DNA from 4 places in the Brevibacillus jepli genome. Region 1 is predicted to be linked to each of the others. Evidence: riboswitches for the same ligand, from Rfam matches in the RefSeq annotation. Region 1 holds a riboswitch; each other region holds the start of a gene.
The links. A riboswitch is a leader RNA that binds a small molecule or an ion and turns the genes downstream of it on or off. The one in region 1 is predicted to bind S-adenosylmethionine.
Positions count from the first base shown of each region.

Region 2: linked by a shared signal. The riboswitch ahead of AB1L17_RS26775 (homocysteine synthase) and the one ahead of AB1L17_RS11930 (2,3-diketo-5-methylthiopentyl-1-phosphate enolase) in region 1 are both predicted to bind S-adenosylmethionine.
Region 3: linked by a shared signal. The riboswitch ahead of AB1L17_RS10980 (sugar ABC transporter substrate-binding protein) and the one ahead of AB1L17_RS11930 (2,3-diketo-5-methylthiopentyl-1-phosphate enolase) in region 1 are both predicted to bind S-adenosylmethionine.
Region 4: linked by a shared signal. The riboswitch ahead of AB1L17_RS19965 (MetQ/NlpA family ABC transporter substrate-binding protein) and the one ahead of AB1L17_RS11930 (2,3-diketo-5-methylthiopentyl-1-phosphate enolase) in region 1 are both predicted to bind S-adenosylmethionine.

Region 1 is NZ_JBFEFW010000009.1:105,082-111,135, forward strand. It holds gene AB1L17_RS11920 (anti sigma factor C-terminal domain-containing protein) at 1-826, opposite strand, end outside; gene AB1L17_RS11925 (sigma-70 family RNA polymerase sigma factor) at 835-1,350, opposite strand; SAM riboswitch class I at 1,481-1,658, shown strand; gene AB1L17_RS11930 (2,3-diketo-5-methylthiopentyl-1-phosphate enolase) at 1,745-2,959, shown strand; gene AB1L17_RS11935 (2-hydroxy-3-keto-5-methylthiopentenyl-1-phosphate phosphatase) at 2,956-3,624, shown strand; gene AB1L17_RS11940 (methylthioribulose 1-phosphate dehydratase) at 3,628-4,284, shown strand; gene AB1L17_RS11945 (acireductone dioxygenase) at 4,298-4,810, shown strand; gene AB1L17_RS11950 (Ger(x)C family spore germination protein) at 4,853-5,971, opposite strand; gene AB1L17_RS11955 (GerAB/ArcD/ProY family transporter) at 5,968-6,054, opposite strand, start outside.
Region 2 is NZ_JBFEFW010000034.1:52,116-58,169, reverse strand. It holds gene AB1L17_RS26785 (SCO family protein) at 1-301, opposite strand, end outside; gene AB1L17_RS26780 (rhodanese-like domain-containing protein) at 381-692, opposite strand; SAM riboswitch class I at 1,028-1,134, shown strand; gene AB1L17_RS26775 (homocysteine synthase) at 1,225-2,529, shown strand; gene AB1L17_RS26770 (TasA family protein) at 2,597-2,698, opposite strand; gene AB1L17_RS26765 (TasA family protein) at 2,691-3,185, opposite strand; gene AB1L17_RS26760 (TasA family protein) at 3,258-3,851, opposite strand; gene AB1L17_RS26755 (signal peptidase I) at 4,103-4,702, opposite strand; gene AB1L17_RS26750 (hypothetical protein) at 4,907-5,770, opposite strand; gene AB1L17_RS26745 (hypothetical protein) at 5,783-6,054, opposite strand, start outside.
Region 3 is NZ_JBFEFW010000008.1:139,727-145,780, forward strand. It holds gene AB1L17_RS10965 (glycerate kinase family protein) at 1-334, opposite strand, end outside; gene AB1L17_RS10970 (ABC transporter permease) at 479-1,477, opposite strand; gene AB1L17_RS10975 (sugar ABC transporter ATP-binding protein) at 1,479-2,969, opposite strand; gene AB1L17_RS10980 (sugar ABC transporter substrate-binding protein) at 3,044-4,066, opposite strand; SAM riboswitch class I at 4,377-4,498, opposite strand; gene AB1L17_RS10985 (ATP-binding protein) at 4,699-5,952, shown strand.
Region 4 is NZ_JBFEFW010000019.1:24,360-30,413, forward strand. It holds gene AB1L17_RS19945 (ABC transporter permease) at 1-26, opposite strand, end outside; gene AB1L17_RS19950 (nucleoside hydrolase) at 53-982, opposite strand; gene AB1L17_RS19955 (ABC transporter substrate-binding protein) at 1,067-2,140, opposite strand; gene AB1L17_RS19960 (DUF2294 domain-containing protein) at 2,337-2,693, opposite strand; SAM riboswitch class I at 2,914-3,015, shown strand; gene AB1L17_RS19965 (MetQ/NlpA family ABC transporter substrate-binding protein) at 3,121-3,948, shown strand; gene AB1L17_RS19970 (methionine ABC transporter ATP-binding protein) at 3,991-5,028, shown strand; gene AB1L17_RS19975 (methionine ABC transporter permease) at 5,028-5,690, shown strand; gene AB1L17_RS19980 (hypothetical protein) at 5,840-6,054, shown strand, end outside.

The DNA of each region.
Region 1 (6,054 bases):
CCCATACACGTCCCGGGCCCAACATCAATTTTCCATCTTCACTCTCCTTGGTCTCTACCCCTGTGTCTACGGCAAACCAAACCGTATCTTGTCCCGAAGAAGGAACATGACGTGAAACCAATTCATAATACTCCTCGTACGTCAGGAAACGATCGAAGGAAATCGCAAGCTGAGAAACAGTTCCCTCAGGCAGCTTCTCCATCGTCGTCCAGGCAGGTGATGAGAAAGACTGTGTATCCTGCGTTGCCCCCTCTTTCGGATAACGGAAATATAGCTTCTGCTCCCTGACCCCATTCAGCCATTGCGGCCCAGCATCTACGTTCCACAGCACATTTGAGCTTTCAAAGCGGCCAGCATTCTTTTCTTCCGCTCCAACCCTTTCACGCAGCTCCATGCTGATATTGCCGTATAGCAATCCGACCTGCGAGCCACTCCCGCCTACACTTACACCTGGCTGAGTAAAATTAACCATTGCCTTCGCGACGCGGAACAGATCTTCATGCATCAGTGACCCTACCCAGCCATTCAAAAATAACAGCACCATAGCAGTCAAAAAGGGAAGCCCTATGGTGAATCCAGCGTTGGACAACCGATTTTTCCATTTCCCCCGGCGAACAATGGCACGCTGTTTTTCAGCCGACAACGTTGCAGTCTGTTTTGCCTCCGTACTGTCTTCACCCATTTCTTCCCCCAGCAACAACCTCTCCAACCGCTGTGCGTACTCCTCGTCAGCGGCAATCTCCTCCTCGAATCGTTTTACCTCTTCCCCTGACATCTCTTTACGCAAATAAGCGAGCAGCCTTTGTTCCCGCTCATGATCACCCATATTCTTCACTAGCTCTCCTCCCTCCACAACTGCCGCATCTTTTGTCTCCCCCGAAACAACGAACGCTTGACGTCTGCCAAATCAATTTCAAGCACTTCTGCCATTTCCGCGTAGGTAAACTGCATCGCTGCCAGTAAAATCACTTGTCGCTGTTTTTCCGGTAGTCGCTCCAAATAGTCATAGGCAATTTCCCACAGCTCCTTGTTTACGAGCTGATCTGCCGGGTCTACAACAGAGTGATCGTGCTGGTCCGGGAGGCTTTGCACCAAAGTAACCGGGCGCTTCGCTTGCTTGCGATGCCCGTCTACAAAAGCGTGATAGGCCACCTTGAACAGCCACGGCCGTACTTTTTCTCCATGGTAATCGTCCAGGGAAGAGTAGGCGCGACAAAAGGTCTCCTGTGTCAGATCCTCTGCCAGCCTCTCATCTCGTGTCAGCCGGAAAAGATAGCGGTAAATATCGTTTACATGCAGCTGGTACACTTCCTCCAGACCTACTTTCCCAAGCCGTTCACACCCTTTCATCCCTTACCACGAAATGGTAGCGAAAAAGTTCCACTTCGTCCCATTTTTCTGACAGAAGACTGCATATTCCTCGCAAAAACAAGGATTGACTTCCTCCCAGCGAACGTCATATCATGGGGGAAACGAATAACTCTTATCGCGAGCTGGCTGAGGGACTGGCCCTATGATGCCCGGCAACCGGCGCTATACCATGAACCGTACGATGATGATGCGTACTCTGGATAGCGAAACGGTGCTAATTCCAACGGATAAGAGTCGAGATGGAGCATCTTTACACTCGTCTCGGCTACTGACCCGAGAGATGAGAGGAGACGAGACGCTTTCATAGTCGACAACCGCCTCCCCGCTCAATGGGGAGGCTTTTTTCATTCTTCGAAGGAGGATTAGACGTACCATGAGTGAGCAACGTATCCTCGTAACCTATCTAACACAAGCGAAAGACTTGAACAAGAAGGCCCAAGCCATTGCTGTCGGCATGACTGTCGGTTCCTGGACAGACCTGCCTCTAGCCAAGCAAGCTGAGCTAGCGCCTTATCTTGGTGAAGCCGTGAGTGCGACACCACTTGAGACACTCGAAAACGGAGAAACACGCGGTCTGATTACCGTCAGCTATCCGACTCGCAATTTTACAGCGGACATCCCATCCTTGTTGACCGGAATATTCGGCAAACTGTCGATGGACGGCAAAATCAAGCTAATCGACATCGTTTTCCCTGACTCATTCCTCCAAGCTTTTCCCGGACCGAAGTTCGGCATTGAAGGTCTACGCGAACGATTAGGGGCACATAACCGTCCGCTCTTGATGAGCATTTTCAAATCGTGCCTGGGTCTTCCTTTCGACGACCTGAAGACACAATTCCGTGCACAGGCATTGGGCGGCGTTGATCTCGTAAAAGATGACGAAATCTTCTTTGCAGATGACCGTGCTCCTTTTATCGAACGGATCAAAGCGTTCAAGCAAATCGCACTGCAGACGGAAGCCGAAACAGGCAAGCCCGTCCTCTATGCGGCGAATCTGACCGGACCTGTGCATGAGCTGAACGAAAAAGCGAAACGCGCGGTAGATGCAGGTGCTGATTGCCTTTTGTTCAACGTGCTGGCCTTTGGCTTCGATGCTCTGCACCGTTTGGCTGACGATCCTGATGTACACGTACCGATCATGGCTCATCCAGCATTGGCAGGGGCTTACTATCCGTCACCTGACTACGGAATCGCTACTCCGCTGCTACTCGGTACTTTGATGCGCGTAGCAGGAGCTGATTTGGTTCTTTTCCCATCTCCATACGGCAATGTGGCACTGGACAAAACAGAAGCACTACAACTGGCAACGCATTTGACAGACCCACTGGAAGGAATTCGACGCTCCTTCCCAGTCCCATCTGCTGGAATTCATCCAGGACTCGTTCCACAGCTGTTCGCGGATTTCGGCTTGGACCAAATCGTCAACGCGGGTGGCGGTATTCACGGACATCCTGGTGGAGCAACAGCAGGAGCGAAAGCGTTTGTCGCTGCGATTGAAGCTGTCACTGCTGGTCGTACTCTTGCAGAAGCAGCCTCCCAGTCACAAGAACTGGCAATTGCATTGGAAAAGTGGGGTGGCGCACGATGAGCAAGAAGCTCGTCCTGTTCTGCGATTTCGACGGAACGATTACCGAAAAAGACAACATCGTAGCGATTGTCCGCAAGTTTGCTCCCCCTGAGTGGGAAGCACTAACGGAGCAAATCCTTTCCCAAAAAATAAGTGTTCAGGAAGGCGTAGGCAAGCTATTTCAACTACTGCCCTCCTCCTTGCGCCAGGAAATTATCGATTTCATTGTCCATGAAGCGACCATTCGCCCTGGATTCGCTGAATTCGTGAGCTATTGCCGCGAAGAAGGCATCGAGCTGTTGATTACGAGCGGTGGCATCGACTTTTTCCTGGAGCCCATCCTCGCCCCATTTGATCTGACTGATGTGCCGATCTACTGCAATGGCAGTGATTTTGGCGGAGAGCGGATCACCATTACGTGGCCCAACGCTTGCGATGAGCATTGCACGAACGGCTGCGGCATGTGCAAAACGACGATCATCCGCCGTTACGATCCAGAGAACCATTTCCGTATCGTCATCGGTGACTCCATTACGGATTTGGCTGGAGCAAAAATTGCCGACTACGTGATTGCCCGTTCCTTCCTCGCCGAAAAGGCAGAAGAGCTGCAATTGCCGCACAGCACATTTGCCACGTTCCACGACGTGATTCGCATTATACAGGAAGTAAAACAGGAGGTTGTCTAACTCATGACCGCAACACTCGAACAACGTCTGGATGCCTTTCGCCGTCTGGATGATGCCAAGCTAACGTTTGCCCGCCGGGACTGGTTTCCCGGCACCAGCGGCAATCTCTCGATAAAAATACAAAGTGAGCCTTTGCAATTTGCTGTAACGGCAAGCGGCAAAGACAAAACGAAGCTGTCCCCTGAAGATTATCTGGTAGTAGATGAAGACTCGCGCCCGGTTGATGAAACCACGCTCAAGCCTTCCGCGGAAACGCTCATCCACGCCATCGTCTATAAAAACTTCCCGAATGCGGGCGCTTGCTTCCACGTCCATACAGTGTGGAACAATCTCATCTCCGAGCTGTACTTTGGTCAACGCGCTTTCTCCATCCAGGGGCAAGAGCTGATCAAGGGACTCGGAATCTGGGAGGAAAACGCGCGCATTACTGTTCCGATTGTTGAGAACTTTGCTGATATTCCGACCTTGGCTGCAGCGATCGAAAAAGTGATCACGCCGGAGGTTCCCGGTGTACTCATCCGCAACCACGGTATCTACACCTGGGGCGGAAATGACTTCGAGGCCAAGCGCCACCTGGAAACATTTGAATTCCTGTTCGAGTATCACGCCCGCTGGCTGCAATTGCGCCAAGCAGTCGTGTCCACTACAACCACCAATTAAGGAGGAACAAACGATGGCACAAATTCGTTTCCACGACAACAATGAGTACATCTCATCACCTGAGGAAGTTGTCTCCTTCCTGGACACCCAAGAAATCATTTACGAAAAATGGGGCGTCGATCGTCTCGATCCGAAGCACCGTGATAACTACAGCCCGACAGACGAAGAGAAACAAGAAATTCTGGACACCTTCAAGCCGGAAATCGATGCGATCAGCGAACGTCGCGGTTACTTGACTGCAGATATTATCGTTCTCTCTGACAAAACGCCTAATCTCGACGAGCTGCTCGTAAAATTCAAAGGCGAGCATCACCATACCGACGATGAGTGCCGCTTCTGCGTAGACGGCCACGGTATTTTCGCGATTAAAGGCAAGGACGGTCGTTACTTTGACGTTGAGCTGGAACCAGGCGATTTGATCTCCGTACCGCCAAACTACCGTCACTACTTCACCTTGATGGACGACCGCAAAATAAAAGCGATCCGCCTGTTCGTGACTCCAGCAGGCTGGGAAGCGATCTATTAATCGTCAACACCCTGGTCCATTTCGGTTGCCAGGGTGTTTCTTTTATTTCACGACTCCATTTCCTTTAATAGATACTTCTGGTTTGAGTTGAACTGTTGCATCTGCAAATGCTGTCGGCCAATCATGTTGAACCTTTTTCCATTCCTCGTATTCATAGGCACGTGCATACAGTCCAAAACCAAACGGGTCCGTCTTGGCTTCTTGGCATTTCTTGATCATCTGAGCGTAATCCTTTCGTAGTTCCTCAATGATCAACTGTTCCAGCTTTCTGTAGTCCTTTTCCATGTTGTATGCAAACAATCTTTCTGATATCGCCACACGAAAATTCATTTGAACATCGAAATGGAACTTGCCGTCCCGATAGGTCGTCTTTACTTTTTTATTGACGCCTTTTACGATAAAGCTGATTCTGTCCTTTATAATTGGGTGCTGTTCGTTCTGCAACTTCACTGGGATGGTGATGGATATTTCCCCCTGTTTTTCATGAAGCATCATCTGCAAGAGCACCGTATTATGCGTATCGACAGATCCGGCATAGACTCCTTTTTTCGTTAACAATGCTGTTCCCTTTATTCTTACCCCATGTTTCTCCTTCTTCAGCTCTGTGATGTGGGGAGTCATACCTTTTTCAAACATTTGCCGATGAAATTCCTGCGCTCTCGTCTTTACCGTCAGATTTCTTCGATTGGCTGTATCAATCAGCTTTGTCAGATGCAGAGCAAGACGAGGCTTGTCCTTCGGCTTGTATTCAAACATCTCGTTCAAAGGGCCATCCAGCATGACCATTCGTGCGTTAACACTGAACTTCGCATCGCGAAAAACTACATCCAGTATCGAAAACCAGTCCGGATGCTGCAACAGCCGCTTACCTAGCACAATAATCTGGATTTTGCCTGATACAGTCAGAGCCGTTACGATCTCATCAAAGCCCATTCTCGACTCTCTTGTGCTAGAGGCCCTGACTCCGTATTCCTCCGTCTTTTCTTTTGCTTCCTTGCTGAACACCGGGCTTGACATATAAAAGAGAAGTTCATTTTTTTCATTCAAATCGATTCCCATCATCAAAGAAAGGGTCGCATCCTCCAGATTGATCCGATCCATACATCCGGTTAGCATGACGACCAATACAGTCGATAGGATGATCTGCACAAACGCCTTCATGCCTTTTCTCCCCTCTCATTTCGCTTTGATAGCCAGATCGGCCCCCAAGCCAATAGAGGAAGCAAGTAAGCGAAGAGCATTCC
Region 2 (6,054 bases), on a different contig from region 1:
CCTTTAATTGATCCTGCAGCTTGGCCATGTTGTACGTGGTCGCAGGGCAAATATCCGGGCACTTGGTAAACATAAATTCTACCAGACGTACCTTACCAGCGCTTTCTGAAAATTTATAAGTAGTACCATCACTATTGTCTAAGTTGAAGTCCGCGATGGGCTTCAATACCTCGATTTTTTCCTGTGTCATATACTTATAACCAAATACTCCGACGATAGCCAAAATGATAACACCAGCTAATATAGTGAACCAATGGCGCTTCATACCTGATTCCTGCTGTAATTGTGTTCCTTCACTCACGAGCTGCTTCCTCCCTGCTTGTCCAATGTGTGTCTGCCTCCTCCTCACGCGCTGGAGGCAAACACACCGCTTCTATATACTACCGTTCAATTTCACCTGGCCATGCGAGCATGCCGCCAACCATATTCGCCACGTCATAACCGTGGGCGCTCAAATACTCTGTAGCATTATGGCTTCTGGCACCACTTCGGCAAACCATCACGACCGGAATGTCCTTATCCAGCTCTTCCATACGATGCGGCAAAAAACCGAGCGGGATCAGCTTTGCCTCTTTGATATGACCTGCATTCCACTCATCGACTTCGCGTACATCAATAACCTGCAGTTCTTCCTTGGCTTCCAGCTTTTCCAACAGCTCTTGTGGCGTAATTTCTTTTACTCCATTGCTCATCGTGATTTATCCTCCTATATATGTACGATTAGATCAGTTATAACCACCTCCATGATATCACACGCTTTTTTTATTTTCTAACGGGAAGAGAGCGTTTGCACACCTAGCCTCACTCCTGCGCGAATGCTCCGTATTTTCTATCTTTATCCTATCACAAACCACCTATTTCGCCCCTGCGGTAGCCACACCGGATGTGAACAGCTTGGGGCAAAACCGTTACAATTTGAAGGCAAAGGTTGCCAACCCCATCCATATATACATAAAAACCTCCCTGATAACTGTATATTCCACATTGACAGAGAGGGATTATTTTCTTACAATTACGACAACAATTAATTTCATCAAGAGCGGTGGAGGGACAGGCCCTACGAAACCCGGCAACCAGCAGGCTATCTGCATGGTGCCAATTCCTGCAGAATCCAATGATTCTGAGAGATGACAAATGCCCGTGAATGACCGGAGCCTTCTTCTTCTCAGGAGAATGCTCCGTTTTTTTATTATCCTATTTTCCATAGAAAAAGGAGAGATGATCATGTCCGACCAACAACAATGGAAGCCAGAAACACTCGCTGTACACGGGGGGCAGGAGGTTGACCCTGCAACAGGATCACGTGCTGTCCCGATCTATCAGACGACCTCCTACGTCTTCCGTGATACGGAGCATGCCGCCAATTTGTTCGGCTTAAAAGAGTTCGGTAACATCTATACACGCATCATGAATCCAACTCAAGATGTATTTGAAAAGCGCGTTGCCCTACTCGAAGGTGGCGTTGGCGCATTGGCGACCGCATCCGGGCAAGCTGCCATAACGTTTGCCATCTTGAATATTGCGCATGCAGGGGACGAGATCGTCGCTTCCAGCAGCCTGTACGGCGGTACCTACAACCTGTTCGCCCACACACTCCCCCGCCTCGGTATTAAGGTTCATTTCGCTGATCAATCCAATCCCGAAAATTTCCGTGCACTCATAAACGAACGGACAAAAGCTGTTTTTTGCGAGACCATCGGCAATCCGCGCATTGACGTCGCTGATATCGAAGCAATCGCCAATATTGCCCACGAAAATGGCGTGCCTTTGATCGTGGACAACACCTTCGCAACTCCGATTTTGTGCCGTCCTTTCGAGCATGGGGCCGATATTATCGTGCACTCCACAACCAAATTTATCGGTGGCCACGGAACGGCCATTGGCGGTATCATCGTAGACTCTGGAAAATTCGACTGGAACAATGGAAAATTCCCGGGCCTGACCACTCCAGACCCAAGCTACCATGGCGTCGTCTATACCGAAGCTGTCGGTCCACTCGCGTATATTATCAAAGCACGCGTCCAGCTCCAGCGAGATATTGGAGCAGCAGTCGCCCCGATCAATTCCTTCTTGTTCCTCCAAGGATTGGAGACCTTGCATCTGCGCATCGAGCGGCATAGCCAGAACGCCTTGGCTGTAGCACAATTCCTCGCGAATCACTCTGCAGTCGAGTGGGTGAGTTATCCGGGGCTTGCGTCAGACTCCCATCATGAATTGGCACAAAAATATTTGCCAAAAGGCGCTGGAGCGATTCTGACCTTTGGTATTCGTGGTGGTCTTGAGGCAGGAAAGACTTTGATCGAGTCTGTGAAGCTGTTCTCCCATCTGGCGAATGTCGGGGACTCCAAGTCACTTATCATTCATCCAGCCAGCACAACACATCAGCAGATGACGGAAGAGGAACAGGTGGCTGCCGGCGTGACCCCTGGACTGATCCGCCTATCAGTCGGTACAGAATCCATCGACGATATCATTTCTGATTTGGAGCAAGCATTGCAGCGTGCGTCGCAATTATCTACGGTTGGATAATAGCGAACATATAATAATAGAAGAAGCACGTAGCTCCCTGACAGAGTTACGTGCTTCTTTGCTTGTATTACAATTCTGATCCTTTGCCTTGGAACGCTTCCAGATTCCACGTAAGGCTTAAGCTGTCGCCCTGGAATACGTTCTGATCCTTGCCGTTTTCTTTAAAGATGAACTTTCATTGCGATCGTATCCTCATCGCCCACCGGGAGCTTCTTCAAGCTCGTGTACAGGGTCGAGATGTCAGGTGACTGGCCGTTGGTTGTTTTCCGTTGCAGCTCTCCCAAGGATTCGTTTAACAAAATAACTTGTCCATCACTCGTCAAAAACTCTACATACAAATGGTCGCCGAAGTCTTCTGTACCGTTGTCACCCTTTGCGTCCGTTACGGTGTATTTGGAATGCATCAGTACTTTTTCGATGTCCAGTGTTCCGGAGTTCTTAATGGTAAAGTAGCGAACCATATAATCTCCCGGCTTGATGTTTTTCACATCATACACCACTTGCTTGTTCACGGATAAATCGAGCGTGCCAGCAGCGAATGTATTGTTGACCACTTCTTGGTCGCTGAAGTAAGCAAAGGTTGCTCCTCCTACCAAGGCGCTACCTACGCCCACTGCCGCGAGTGCGAGCATAAACTGACTCTTCCACTTTTTCATAGGTCATCTCCTCATTTGTAAAACGAAGGTGGGAAGCTCCCACCTTCGTTTACCATCGATTTATCGTTTATCCTAGATTTCTTTTCCTTTTGTTTGTGTAGCATCAAATGTCCAATCCAATTTGACCGAGTCACCTTGGAATACGTTTTGATCTTTATCGTTTTCAACGAATTCGATTTCAACGCGGATATCATCAATTTCTTTTGGTTTCAGCAATTCACCAGTGCGCTCAAAAAGAGACTTCAGGAGGTCAGGACGATCTTTCCCTTGTTTTGACTGCAATTCTGCGAGTGTATCCGACCAAACGATTGTGTCTCTGTTATCGATGTTATAAATAATATTTACTCTCAGATGTTTGCCCAGATCTTCTCCGGCGTTGTTATTATTTGCATCTGTCACTGTGTACTTGGAAGTCAAGAACACATTTTGAATGTCTAACGTTCCGTTGTTTGTGATCTTGTAAGATCTTTTTGCTTTATCTCCTGGCTTCATGTGCTTGAGGTCAAATACTACGCTAGGGCTGACTGCCAGATCCAAAGTACCTGCTGCAAAGGTGTTTTCCACTTTCTCTTGATCACTGAAGTATGCAAAAGTTCCGCCGCCGATCAGTGCTGCACCCAAACCTACTGAAGCCAACGTTACTGCGAATTGTTTCTTCAAATTCATTGGATAATTCCTCCTATGGGATGATTGCTTTTCGTTGTGGCACCCCGTATTTGGTGTGCCTTACACTTACAATCTTACTGATTTCGCCCGTTTCCAACTTCCTGCATCAGGGTGAAAAAAGTAGGAGAAGTCGGATGAACTCACTCTACAACTACTCCGCTACCTTTCCTCATACTTGAGTATGAGAGAAGAACATCCAGACAGAAAAAAACGCCAAGGCATTCACCTTGACGGAAAGTTCCAGATAATAATCAGCTCGTTTGTGCCCCAGCTTCCTTCATCATTTTGAATAGCTTCATGACTTGGCTTACGATTAAATAGATTCCCGGAACCCCTAAAAATACGAGCATCCCTACTTTGGAACGGATGAATTCAATTAAATAGCCGAGCAACGGTACATAATACTCTACTTGTCCAATCAATCGATCTTGCGTGACAGGCACGGTGTCATTCCCGTTGTTGGCATCGCCTCTCGTAATTAGCCCTTGGCTGGCGACCTCCACAACCCGGTGTGTAATCGTCAAATCGTCTTCGTTTTTAAAGGTGACAATGTCGCCTTGCTTGATGTCTTCGAACTTGACCGGCTTCACTGCGACGATGCTGCCCGTATCAAAAGTCGGTGCCATTGATCCGCTCAGCACTACCATAATCTCGCTACCAAACAAGGTTGTCTTTCCACCGTTCAGTTTACTCGCAAATAGAAATCCGGAGAGAGCAATGACTAGCACAAGAAAAAGAGTAGTTGCATAGGATAAGCACTTTTTGAGAATGACCACGAATCCATTCCTCACTTTCCGTTTCAGTTCATTGATCTTATTGTACGGATTTTCCTTCACGCGAACTTCCATCATCAGGTTGGATCAAGCTCATCCTGAAGTATGAGTTGGCCTCTCCTACTAAAAAGACCCAGCGACATGAAATCGCTGGGCAAGTATGGGGTATTTTGTGAAAAACGTCCCCTCTCATCGGGGGATTGAAACATCTCGACGTTTTTCATGAAACAAAATTGACCGCTAGCGGTCAGTCAAAACGGTCATGACCGTTTTGCGGCCCCCTCACTTGGCCAAATCCACAGGCTGCGAATCGCCGCCAGCTTCTCCCGCATCATCGCCAGGCGAAGAAGGGGTTTCCGTAGAGGGTGAATCGGGTGGAGGTGCGTCTTCCTCCGGTTCCTCTGGAGTTGGCGGTGCCGGACCGCTTGAATCCGTTGGTGGTGTTGTAGGCGACCCACCATCTGTTGGCGGTGGAGGAGACGTTTCCGATGAGCCTCCTCCAGGTGCAGGCGTTTCAGGTGTAGATGGCTGGTCTGGTTGTCCTGGCTGATTCGGTTGATTCGGTTGATTCGGTTGATCTGGTTCGGTTTCTTCTTCTATATCTGTGGTAGTGCTATACGATGTGCGAATCGTTAGTGGAATCTTTTTGGTGTAGAATCCCCCAAGTGCGGTGACTTGAAGCTCCCCTTTTTCCGTTTGTGATTTTTGCCCAACCTTTTGCCGATTATGGGTGATGCGAAACTGGAAGCCTTCTTCTTTTTCTCCTTCAGTTGGTTCTATCAGCTCGACTTTTACTTCGTCTTCAGCTATGCCTGTCACTGTTACATTTTCCAAGCCCAAAACCAGATGCTCACGCTTGGGCGTAAAGGTGATTCGTGCTACGCCTTCATCGATAGTAATCGTCGTATGAGAAGATTGTGAAGTAGTGCCGCTCGCACTTCGCTTCCGGACCACTGTTTTGTGTTTGGTCACTTCTGTCGTTACAACAAGCTCTTCCACGTCCGTCACAAATACATCTTCATTGGTTCCAGTAGAAATAGGGGACTGCTGCTTCTTTTCACTGGTTAAAAATGAGAAGGTCGTTTCCAGGTGGCCAATATTCAGCACAAGAGTAGCTGCAACCAGCCCGATCGCCAGTTTTTTCAAGATCCCATCCCCTTATTCCGCAAAAATCGAATCAGCTGTCGCCTGTTTCGCTAAAAACCGCACTTCCAGTTCTGCACTAAGAGACTGGAATGAATGATCCACACCTACTTCTGGCAAATAAACAGTAATGAAAAATGATTGATCCGCTTCATCGGCGTTCATTGTTTTTTCTGTTCCATTTGGCTGAATCAGACCCGCTGTGCTCTGATGAAGCTCGCGTACCAAGCCATCATAAATGACCTCCTTGTCCTGCTCAATCTTCATCCGCAGTACTTCTTCCAGCT
Region 3 (6,054 bases), on a different contig from region 1:
TTTTGCGCGGATCACGCAAGCTTCTTGGAACCAATCGGAGTCCGGCCGCTGCCGCCATCTCGATTACAGCGGTTTGACCTGTCGTCTTTGATCCGAACACTCCGAAATGGGAGGAAACCTTTTCTCCTACTGGTCCTGTTACTTCCTTATCAATGATCGAACCATTCGTAATTTTCACAATCGCTTTTGTAAAGCCTTCTCCTCCGTCAACCATCGGCAGCGTTTGTACTTGGGAGAGCGGCAGCACGCGCAGGATTCCTTCTTTCATGCACTCTGCTGCTTGCTCGGCATCTAAACTTTCTTTAAAGCCCGAAGGCACTACGAGTATACGCATAAAAACAACATCCCTTCTCTTTATCTGAATTTGCTTTCGCATTTGTCTCACTTGTGTAAGACCAATACTAAGCTCCAAAAAAGAGAAGGGAATAATAGGAAGATGAGAAATTGATGAGAGAAAAGCAAGAGGAACGTTACGAATCTAAGCGTTTCGTTTTCTGCGCAGCTGATAATACGTCACAGCCAGTGCAAGCGCCAATACCGTTCCTTTAATGATATCGTAAGCGTAATACGGCAGATTGAGCATCGTCATGCCGTTGAGCAATACCCCAATCAGAATCGCTCCGACAAATGTACCGAACACGTTTGGCTTCCCTGCCCCAAAAACGGAGAAGCCCACGAAAGCAGCCGCTACCGCATCCATCAGCATAGAGCCCCCGCTATTCACTTGGCCAGTACCAATCCGCGCCGCCAAAAGCATCCCGCCCAAGCCTGCAAAAAGAGCAGAGAGCACATAAGCCAAGGTACGATAGCGATTCACGGGAATCCCCGACAGACGGGCTGCTTCCAAATTACCGCCTGTCATGTACAGCATCCGCCCCTGTCTCGTATAGGTCAAATAAACATGCGTAATCGCGACGAGCAAAAAGGTCAAAATGACAGGTACCGGAACGGAGAGAATTTCTCCTTGGCCCAGCCAGAGGAACCACTCCTGGAATTTGCCCGGAGCCTGCGTGCCGTCTTGCATCGGCATGTTGGCGTAGATGGAATACCCTTGGGAATACGTCATATGAATGCCGTTTACGATGTAGAGCATTGCCAGTGTCGCGAGCAAATCAGGAATGCGGATTTTTACGACGAGAAAAGCATTGACCAGCCCGACGAGCAAGCTGAGTACAATCGGTACAACCAATGTCGTGAAGATTCCTTGCTCATACCAAACCATCATGGAAGCAGAGACGACCGTGGTCAACGAAACCGTCGAGCCCACAGACAGGTCAAAGCCCCCGACAATTAGCGAGAACGTAACACCAATCGCAACAAACGTCACAATCGAGATGGACCGTAGAATGTCCGTCAAGTTGTCGTACGTGAAGAAATACGGGTTGGTCAGACTGAATAACAACATGACAATGACAATGACTGCAACCGTTCCGTATTTGTATACAAAATCAAAAAGGCTAAACTTTTTATCTGCCACGTTACTCACCTCCGCTTGCGTAGTACATAATCAGTTCTTGCGTTGCTTCCTCGCGACTCAGTTCCTTCACGATCTTACCCTCAAACATGACGAGAATCCGGTCTGCAATCCCGATGACCTCCTGAAACTCGCAGGAGAAATACAGGACGCCCTTCTTCTGCTCCGCCAGCCTTCCGATCAGGCGGTAAATATCGCTTTTTGCGCCAATATCCACACCTTTTGTCGGCTCATCAAACATGAAGATGTCCGAGTTCGTATCTAACCATTTTCCGATCGCGACTTTTTGCTGGTTTCCGCCGCTGAGAAAACCGACCAGCTGCTTGATATCGGCTGTTTTCACACCAAGACGCTGCACGAGCTCTCTTGCGTTCGCCGTTTCCGCCCCTCTTTTGATGAAACCTAGCAAGGATTTCTTTTTCAACGAGGCGACAGACAGGTTGTTCTGCACGGACTCCTCTACAAAAATCCCTTCCTTACGCCTCTCCTCCGGGACGAGCACGATGCCTGAATCAACGGCGTCTTTGGGCGAGCGTAGTTGGATTCGTACGTCATGTAGTCGGATCGCACCAGCCTTTGCCTCATCCGCACCAAAGAGCAATCGGGCGAGCTCAGTCTTCCCTGCTCCGACCAGACCGACGACACCCACGATCTCTCCCGCGCGTACTTTCAAATCGACCCCACGCACTTTGCCACCAGCAACTCCGGACACTTCCAAAATCGTCTCGCCAATCGGCACCGCAAGCTTCGGGAACTCCTCGTCGAAGCTTTTGCCCAGCATGTTCGCGATCACTTCGTCCATATTCGTCGCAGTCGTCTCTGAGGTCACGACATGCTGACCATCGCGCATAATCGTGATCCGATCACAGATTTCAAAAATTTCCGGCAGCCTGTGGGAAATGTAAATGATGCCGACGCCTGCTTTTTTCAGCTGTGCAATGATTTGGAACAGTCGCTCGCTCTCCTTGGTGCTCAACGGCGCAGTCGGTTCATCGAAAATAACGTACTTGGCTTTTTGTACGGTAGCCCGTGCGATCAAAATCAATTGCTTTTCCGAAAGCGTACATTCTTCGACCAGCATCCTCACCGGAATGGAGAAGCCGAAGCTTTGTAAAATCTGCTCCGACTCGTTGTACAAGCTCTGCCAGTTGATCAGTCCTTTGGTTTTCGCCTGGACAATTTGACCCGCCAGTATGTTTTCGGCGACGCTCAAATACGGGATCAAGGCGGTGTCCACTTCCTGATACACACATTGGATGCCCAATGCTTTGGCGTCCTGCGGAGATTGGATCGTCACAGTCTGGCCATCGATGGTGATCGTGCCGCCATCTGCCTGATACGCTCCCGTGAGAATTTTCATCAGGGTGCTTTTTCCTGCGCCATTGGCACCGAGCAGTGCATGAACCTCTCCTGCGCGCACCTCAAAATCGACGGATCGCAGGGCAGGAACCCCGGAAAACTGCTTCGTCATCCCTTTCATTTGCAATGTGGACATTTTTCACACCTCCTGTATAAGGAAAAATCCCGTTGATAGATACGAATCAACGGGAACAGCCAATTTTGACGCGCTTACTTACCCCACTCTTTTACGTATTGGGACAGGTCGCCCATCGTTACTTTTTTATCCTTCGGCAGGTCTTCCTGTTTCACCAGCACTGGATTCAGCTTCACGTTGTCTGGCACTTGCTCGCCTTTGATTTTTTGGAACACGGTTTGGGCATGAATGCGCCCGATATTGGATGGGTCTACCGCTGCTGTCGCAGTCCACGGAGAGTTTTCCGCCTGAATCATTTGCAGATCCTCATCGCTCAAATCGATGGAGTATACTTTGATTTCCGTACGGCCTGCTTGCTGGATGGCACGAGTTGCCCCTTTGGCAAATTCATCCCAAGCTGCCCATACTGCTGTGATGTCGCCTTTGTTCGGGTATTTTTTCAAGATGGCTTCCATCTGTGTTTGCGTATCGAGTGCCGTATTGTTGGTCGCAGAACCGAATGCGGCGATTTCTTTTATATCTGGGTACTTCTTCTGGAAAGCTTCATACGTGACTTGGCGTTTTTCCATTGGCGCAAAGCCCGCTACCCATATTTTTACGATGTTGCCTTTGCCGTTCGTATCTGCAGCCAGCTTCTCCAGGCTCAGCTCAGCCAATTTGTTGTCATCCTGCGCCACAACTGGCACGCCCGGAATGTTGATGTCTGTATCAAACAGGACGACCGGAATTTTTCTATCCACAGCTTTTTGTGTACCCTGCTGCAAGGCTTCTGCCGTACCATGGTCGATCAGAATGCCATCAAATTTTTGATTCACGGCCGCATCGAGGTTGGACGCCATTTTTGCCAGATCGGTATCTGCATTAAAAACGGTCAGCTCGCCGCCGTTTTTCTCGACCTCTGTCTTCACACCATTGATGTATTGGGCAGAGAATGTCCCTACATTTTGACGCATGATGAGTGCGATTCTCTTCGCCTTCTCCCCCGAAGCGCCTTCGGTCGTACTTCCGGTTCCTGTTGCTGCTCCGCCACCGCATGCCGTTACGAGAACTGACGCAGCCAATACAAGTGAAGTAATCAGCCCTAGTTTCTTTTTCATTTTGATGTTCCCCCTTTTTCTTTTCAAAATCCTCGTAGAAGAAGCGCATTTCCAGTCCAAGCGCCTCTGGAGCCCGCCCCAGCGCAGGAAAAAATGGCGGGGAATTTCAGCTTCACTTATGGGCTACTTCCTTGAAACTTCTACGTTTGAAGCGCTCCCGCCATTTTTTCCTGAGCGGACAGTCAATCCCACAGCAGGGCGTAGGCCGAAGCGTAGACTGGAAATGCGCTTCTTCCCCACTTCCCCACGTTAGCTACGCAAAAAATCCTCTTCCACAGAGAAAGAGGACAAAAATCGACAAGATTCTCGCCTCTTATCTGTCAGGTATTTCTACCTGTTGGAGTTAGCACCTTGGCTCGAAAGAATCATCATCTCTCGCGCTAGGTTGCCGGGCTTCATAGGGCCATTCCCTCAGCCTTCTCTTGATAAGAGTAGTGTTTATTTTCAAAACGTTTGTATTAGTATATACAGAATATAATCCGGGCATTACCCATCTGTCAACTAGGTTATACAAAGAATTTCTAGATATTTATTCCAATTCTCACTGTAAATACGAGAGGGATTTTGTTGTGTCTTGTCGAATTATCGTAGATTGATACAAGCCTAGCAAATTTTTGCGATGGGGATGCTACATGAGTCTATTAAAAGAAGTCATTCTGCAATGGTTTTTTGCGATTATTCCTTTTGTGTTTTTCAACATTTATTACCGCGACAAAATGAGGAACTACAGCCGTTCGTTTATCATCATTACCAGTTCTGCCTGCATGATTCTTGCGATGACCTTTGCCCCGAGCGTTACTAACGGCATGATTTTTGATATACGGCATGTCATCATCCTGTTCGGACTGGTTTATGGCGGTATTGAGGTTGCCTTGCTCCTTCTGATCGAAGCCTTGGTTTATCGGTATTATCTAGGCGGCCAAGGAACATGGGTTGCGATGCTGATCCTTGCCGTAAATTTTTTGTTGGCACTCTTAATTTACAAGCACTACAAAGCCAGTTATCGGAAAACACTGTATCTTTTTATGACGAGTGCGATTTTTTCCAGTGTTGCTTTGGGGATTACTTATTACTTTTTCCCGACCTATGTATCACAAAATCTCGTCTACTATACAGTTCTCATTCCCATTCAAAACTTTTTCGGGCTCTGGCTATTAATGTCGCTTTTCAGCAAATGCGTTTCGGATAAGGAGCTGTTCATCCGCCACGCGCAAAATGAAAAAATCCAGACGATGAGCCACGTTGCCGCCTCGCTCGCACACGAGGTACGAAATCCGTTGACAGCAGTCAAAGGCTTCTTGAAATTGATACAGGAATCTCCGGAAAATTTGGTAAAAGTCGATCAATACATTCGCATCAGTCTGGACGAAATCCAACGGACAGAAGCCATCTTGACCGAGTACCTTGCGATTTCCAAGCCGCTCAAGGAACGGCATGAGCTGATTAATGTTTGCGAGCTTTTGCATGCCATTCGTGAAGTGATGCTCCCGTTTGCCAATATGTATAACGTAGAGCTGGAGCTGCAAGCCTTTGAGAAACCCGTGAAGATCAAGGCCAACCCAGACGAGTTCAAGCAGGTGCTCGTGAATTTCATCAAAAATGCAATCGAGGCCTGCTCAGATATTTCGGACGGAAAAGTTACCCTCGGCTTGCTCATTGAGCGAAACAAAGCACTGTTGGTCATCAAGGATAACGGTGTCGGCATGGATGCAGGACAGATCAGCCGTCTCGGTACCATTTACTTTTCTACGAAATCGAGTGGGACCGGTCTTGGACTGACTTATTCCTACCATGTCATCCATGCGATTGGTGGATCCGTTAATGTATCAAGCAAACCACGAGTAGGGACCAAGTTCACCATTATGCTCCCGTATAAGGCACAGTAACTGCATGCAGGTTTTGCAGTGGAACTGTGCCTTTTTCCGTTTATACAAAACAAAACACCAGGAGTCTCCCCCTGGTGTCTCTCTTGATTAGTGTGGCAGCCA
Region 4 (6,054 bases), on a different contig from region 1:
AATAAATAAAGACCCGTTTTTCTCATCTGATTAACTCCTGTTCACGGTATCGTCAGGCTTTCAATGCGCCGATAAAACGCGCAAAGAACGCATCTGCATCTACGTCCAGACAGACGTTTATGTTCGGTTCTTTTCTCAGGCGGTTTTGAAAGTCGCAAACCGTTTGCCCATCACACAGCTCACTTCTTGTTTCGATATCCACATACAGCTTTTGCGTTTTCACCAGCTTCGGGTCAAGTGCAACCGCGACTGCCAATGGATCATGCATGGCGCACGCATAGACGCCGTTTCTTTGAAAATAACGATGGAGGTAATCAGACGTACTCTGTCTCACGTACTCGCCCATCGGTGTATCCCCTAGCTCGCGAATGTGCTCCTCGTTCAGCAGCACTCTGCGTGTCACATCCAGTCCAACCAGCGTCAATTGCGGAAAGCCCGCATGAAATACAACCTTGGCTGCTTCGGGATCGACGTACATGTTATACTCCGCAACCGGTGTCACATTGCCGTGCTCGCGGACCACTCCACCCATGAAGATAACTTCCTTAACGTGTTGGACAAGCTCTGGACATTTTTTCACAGCCAGCGCCAAATTGGTCAGCGGCCCTGTCATGATGAGTGTGATCTCTCCGGAATGAGCGAGTACGTTTTCTACGATGAAATCAGGAGCAAAGCCAGCAGTCGGCTTCGTATAAATCGGAACGCCTGCCAGAGCACCGCCCAAGCCATCCTCGCCATGTACGGCATGTTCGAAAAACAACGGTCGCATCAGCGGTTCGGACGCTCCAGGCACGACAGGGATTCGCTCGCCGACTTGTAAGAAATCGAGAATTTTGCACGTGTTTTCTGTGGCTTTTCTCAGAGATACATTGCCATTCACGGTGGTGATCCCAACCAGATCGAATTGTCCGCTTTTCACAGCGAGAATAATGCCAAGCGCATCATCAATGCCCGTATCCACATCAAGAATGATCTTTTGCACGAGTGGTCCTCCTCACGTTCATTCATGAAAACGAGGGTATATCCACAAATGTCTATACCCTCGCCTTTGTTTTTCTATCGTTCGTTATTGCGTGATTTCACGATTCCAACGGTCAATCCATGCTTTGGAGTGCTCGTTTACGAATTTCATGTCCAGCATTTGCAGCTTGCTCACGGTTTCTTCGCCGTACGTTACACCTTTTGCTTCCTCTTCCGTCAATTGCACGGTCTTGTTTACAGGGGAATCAATTTTTGCTTTTGCTGACTTCTCTTGAACTTCCTTGCTCAGCTGGTAGTTGATGAAGTCTTCTGCCAGCGCTTTGTTTTTCGAGCCTTTTACGATGTTAACCGTATTCATGACCGCATATCCGCCACTTGCAGGTTGTACGAAAACGGCTTCTGGAACAGCAGCCTTGATATCTTTGAAGTACATTTCCATAATTGGGCCTACGCCGATTTCTTCTTGCCCGAACATGTTCACGTATTCGGAGGTCTTGTCGTAGAACTTCACGATGCCTTGGTTGACTTCCTTCATTTTGGCGAAGGCTTGATCCTCGTTAAACTCTTTGCTGCCCGCTACTTTAGAAGCACTGTCGAGGACCATCGGGCCTGTCGTAGACGTAATGCTTGGCAGTGTCAGCTTGCCTGCCAGCTCAGGGTTCCACAGGTCTTTCCAATCCTTGATCTCGGTTTGGACGAGCTTTGGATTGTAGGCAATACCGAATTGTCCGATCGTATAAGCTGGACCGTACTCCTCGCCCAGTGGTGCTTTGGCGATATCGTAGATTTGATCCAGATTCGGGATACGGCTGCGATCGATTTTTTCAAACGCGCCACTCTCGATCCCTTGTTGTGCGTAGTAGTCGGAGAGGTAGATCAAGTCTACATCGGAGCTGCCTTGGCGAATTTTGTTCAAGCGCTCGGCGTTGTTCCCGATTTCCAACACAATTTTTACGTTGTGCTCTTTTTCAAATGGCTCATATACTTCTTTGCGGAAAAAGTCTTCAGAGAAGCCCCATGTGGAGATGACCAGCTTTTGTGGCTCGCCCTTGGCTTCGCCACCAGCCCCTCCTGCTTGTTGTTGATCATTGCTGCCACAGCCAGCGAGAGCCAGTGACATCATAGAAAAAGACAGGATTCCAGCAAGTAATTTTTTCATCGTAATTCTCCTCCAGTTGGGTTCAATTGATGACAAAATATGGTGATTACATAAAAAGAAAAGTACCCTTGATTAGAACGTATCATTCTAAACAAGAGCACTTTTCTTCGTAAACAAAGAGAAGTGACACCCGTTATACGCGCTGTCTACGGTCTCCCCTTAAGATAGATCAAAAGAGAAAATCCGAACGATTGCGTCAGGTATTCAGTTCTGATTCAGCTAAAATAACATTCGTAATCGCCCACTGCGTAGGCGCGTCGTAGTCCCGCAGCACAGCTTCCAGCGGCAACCCCATCTCTTCTTCCAGTCGCTCTCTCAGTTTCTTCTTATAAAGAATAGACATCCGAAAATCGACTTCGAGCTTGAGTGCTGGTGCTTCTCCTTCCAACGCTTGTGAGCGCGGAGAGCGGCGATGCTTGGCTTGGAACGTAATCATCTGATTCTCAATCGTGACTCGGAGCAATGTCGTTCCAAATCCGAACAACTCTTTTGCTATCTCATTATAGATGGCAGACAGCTTTTTTCTGGTTTCATTGGAGTCCACTAGAGTCATGTCATCACCTGCGATAGCTGTTATCAGGTTCATTCGCTCTCATTATACATATGATTTTTCAATTCTTCAAGGTAATATTCGTATTTAGATCAATTTCACATTTTTCCACCAAGTCATTCGTTTGCAAAAACAGTTGACACTCAAAAAATCAGCCGTTATAATCCAACTATCCAAATAAGAATTAACAACAATGTTTGGAATGATAATTTCATAGCACATTCTCTTATGAAGAGAGGTTGAGGGACTGGCCCTATGACACCTCGGCAACCTATCGTATACGATTCGGTGCCAAATCCAGCGGATTTATTCCGACAGATAAGAGAGGTATTGTTGCAGTGTGGTTTACATACTCGCAGTTCCAGCCTCTTTCAGTCGGAAGAGGCTTTTTCTATTTCCATCATACATCCAGAGAAAAGGGGTATTTACAATGAAAAAGACAGGTCTATTACTCACTACACTACTGCTCGCTGCATCTCTCGTAACGGCTTGCGGCGGCAAACAAGAAGCCGCACCTGCAAACGGTGCTGCTGCTGAACAAACCTCGCTCAAAGTAGGCGTCACTGGCGGCCCGCATGAAGAGATTCTGAACAAAGTAAAAGAAGTTGCAAAAGGCAAAGGTCTCGAAGTCGAAGTGGTCGTTTTCAACGATTATGTGCAGCCGAACCAAGCTCTCGATAAAGGCAACCTCGATGTGAACAGCTTCCAAACCATTCCGTTCCTGGCGAAGTTCAATCAAGATCACAAAACAAAAATCGTCGAGGTAGGAAAGACCGTAACGTACCCGATGGGCCTGTACTCCACCAAGCATAAAAAAGTGGAAGACATTCCAGCAGGTGGCGTTGTCGGCATTCAAAACGACCCAACCAACCGCGCGCGTGCCCTTCAGCTCTATCAGGCAGCTGGCTTGATTAAGCTCAAGGACGGTGTGGGAGACAACGCAACACCACTGGACATCGTAGAAAACCCGAAAAATTTGCAATTCAAAGAGCTGGAGGCTGCTTTCCTCGCACGCTCGCTGAACAACGTAGAGGTCGCTTCGATCAATACGAACTTTGCGATGGAAGCTGGCTACTCCCCGAAAAAAGATGCGATCTTCGCTGAGACCGCCGACTCACCATACGTGAACATCTTGGCAGTCAATGAAACCAACAAAGACAACCCAGCAGTCAAAAAGCTGGTGGACATCTACCGTTCGGAAGAAGTGAAAAAATTCATCGACGAACGTTTTGAAGGAGCTGTACTGCCGTCCTGGTAAGATCGACACCAGGAACATCAGGAACAACAAGGAGAACTCGTTATGATACAGCTAACCGATATTCATAAGTCGTATCAAGTAGGAAACAAGCAGGTAGAGGCATTGAAAGGCGTATCCCTGCAGGTGGAAAAAGGGCAAATCTACGGAGTTATCGGCTTTAGCGGAGCGGGGAAAAGCACCCTGCTCCGTACCATCAACCTGTTGGAGAAGCCGACCAGCGGTTCTGTAATTGTCAATGGCCAGAACATGCTGACCCTCAAGGAAAAAGAGCTGCGGCAAGCCCGCAAAAAGATCGGGATTATTTTTCAACACTTCAACCTGCTCTCTTCCTATAATGTCTTTGACAATGTGGCGGAAATCTTGCGGATGAATCGCGTCCCCAAAGATGTCATTAAGCGCAAGGTAGAAGACCTTCTCGGCTTGGTTGGCTTGTCTGATAAAGCAAACGCTTATCCTTCTCAGCTATCGGGGGGACAAAAGCAACGGGTGGGCATCGCTCGTGCGCTTGCGACCGATCCGGAAATCCTGCTCTGTGATGAAGCGACTTCTGCTCTCGATCCACAGACGACTGAGTCGATTCTGGAGCTGTTGCTCGACATTAACCAAAAGTTTAACCTGACTATCGTGCTGATTACGCATGAAATGCAGGTCATCAAAAAAATCTGCGACCAGGTAGCCATCATGGAAAACGGTGTCGTCATCGAGCAAGGCTCCGTTCTCGATGTTTTCAGCAATCCGCAAGAGCAAACGACCCGTAATTTTATCAAAACGATTTTTGACGATCAGGTACCACACGAAATTCTGTCCAGAATCAAGGAAACAGGACCCGTCTCCAAAATTGTTCGTGTCGCCTTTCGCGGGGACGCTGCTCTCGATCCTGTACTCGGCACACTGTCTGCGCGATTCCCGCTCAGCACCAACCTGCTGTACGGCTCGATTACGACCATCAAAGGAACGGCACTCGGCATTTTACTTTTGCACATATCCGGTGAAGACCAGGCGATTCAAGACGGCATTCGCTTCTTGCGCGAATCGGTTTATCGCGTCGATATCGTGTCCGGAGAGGAGGTACGCAGCTAATGGAGCGTCTAATTGAAATGATTCCCGTATTCGGGCAATCGCTGCAAGAGACCGTCATCATGGTGGGAATCTCGCTGTTTATTGCGACACTGATCGGTATTCCACTTGGGATTTTGCTCGTCATCACACAGGCGAATCACCTATTTCCGAACAAATTCATTTACCACACGCTTAACACCATCATCAACATCGTGCGCTCGTTGCCTTTTATCATCTTGATGGTCGCTATCATTCCTTTTACGGAGCTGATCGTCGGTACTTCGATCGGGATTGAAGGAGCGATTGTACCGCTCATCGTCTATACGTCGCCTTATATCTCGCGCCTGATGGAAACGGCCCTGCATGACGTAGATCGCGGCGTTATCGAAGCGTACCAGGCGATGGGCGCATCCCGGACGCAAATTATCTTTCGCATCATGCTGCGTGAAGCGCGGCCTGGCATCGTCCTCTGCCTGACAATCGCTACCATCGGTTTGATTGGTGCTACAGCTATGGCGGGCGCAGTCGGTGCCGGCGGCTTGGGCGATCTGGCATTGCGCTACGGCTACCAGCAATGGGATATCGAAGTAATGATCATTACCGTCATTATTCTCGTCGTTTTGGTCCAGCTCATTCAGTCGTTGGGTAACTGGGCAGCTCGAAAACTGAAAAAGAGTGCGTAAATCGAAGAACCCCTGACATGATCGCTTGTCAGGGGCTTTTTTGTAGGTATTTAGACCGATCGTCACTGAAAGTTCGTTGGAATTTCGCCCAATATTCATGTAGACTTATATATACAAGTCATTTAACTGAGAGGGGCTACTCAAATAACATGAAAAAACTCATCATGATGTTGGTTGCCGTAATGCTCGTACTCGCTCCAAGCGCTGGATTCATTGATCACGCTGATGCGAAAGGCTATAAGTCCGGAAAAAAATCTTTCAACTCGAATACGTCTCCTACGAACACGCAAACGCCTAACAAGGCCGATACAAATGTAAATGCAACAACCAATAAAGGTACGACTACTCCAGCTGCTACTGCAAG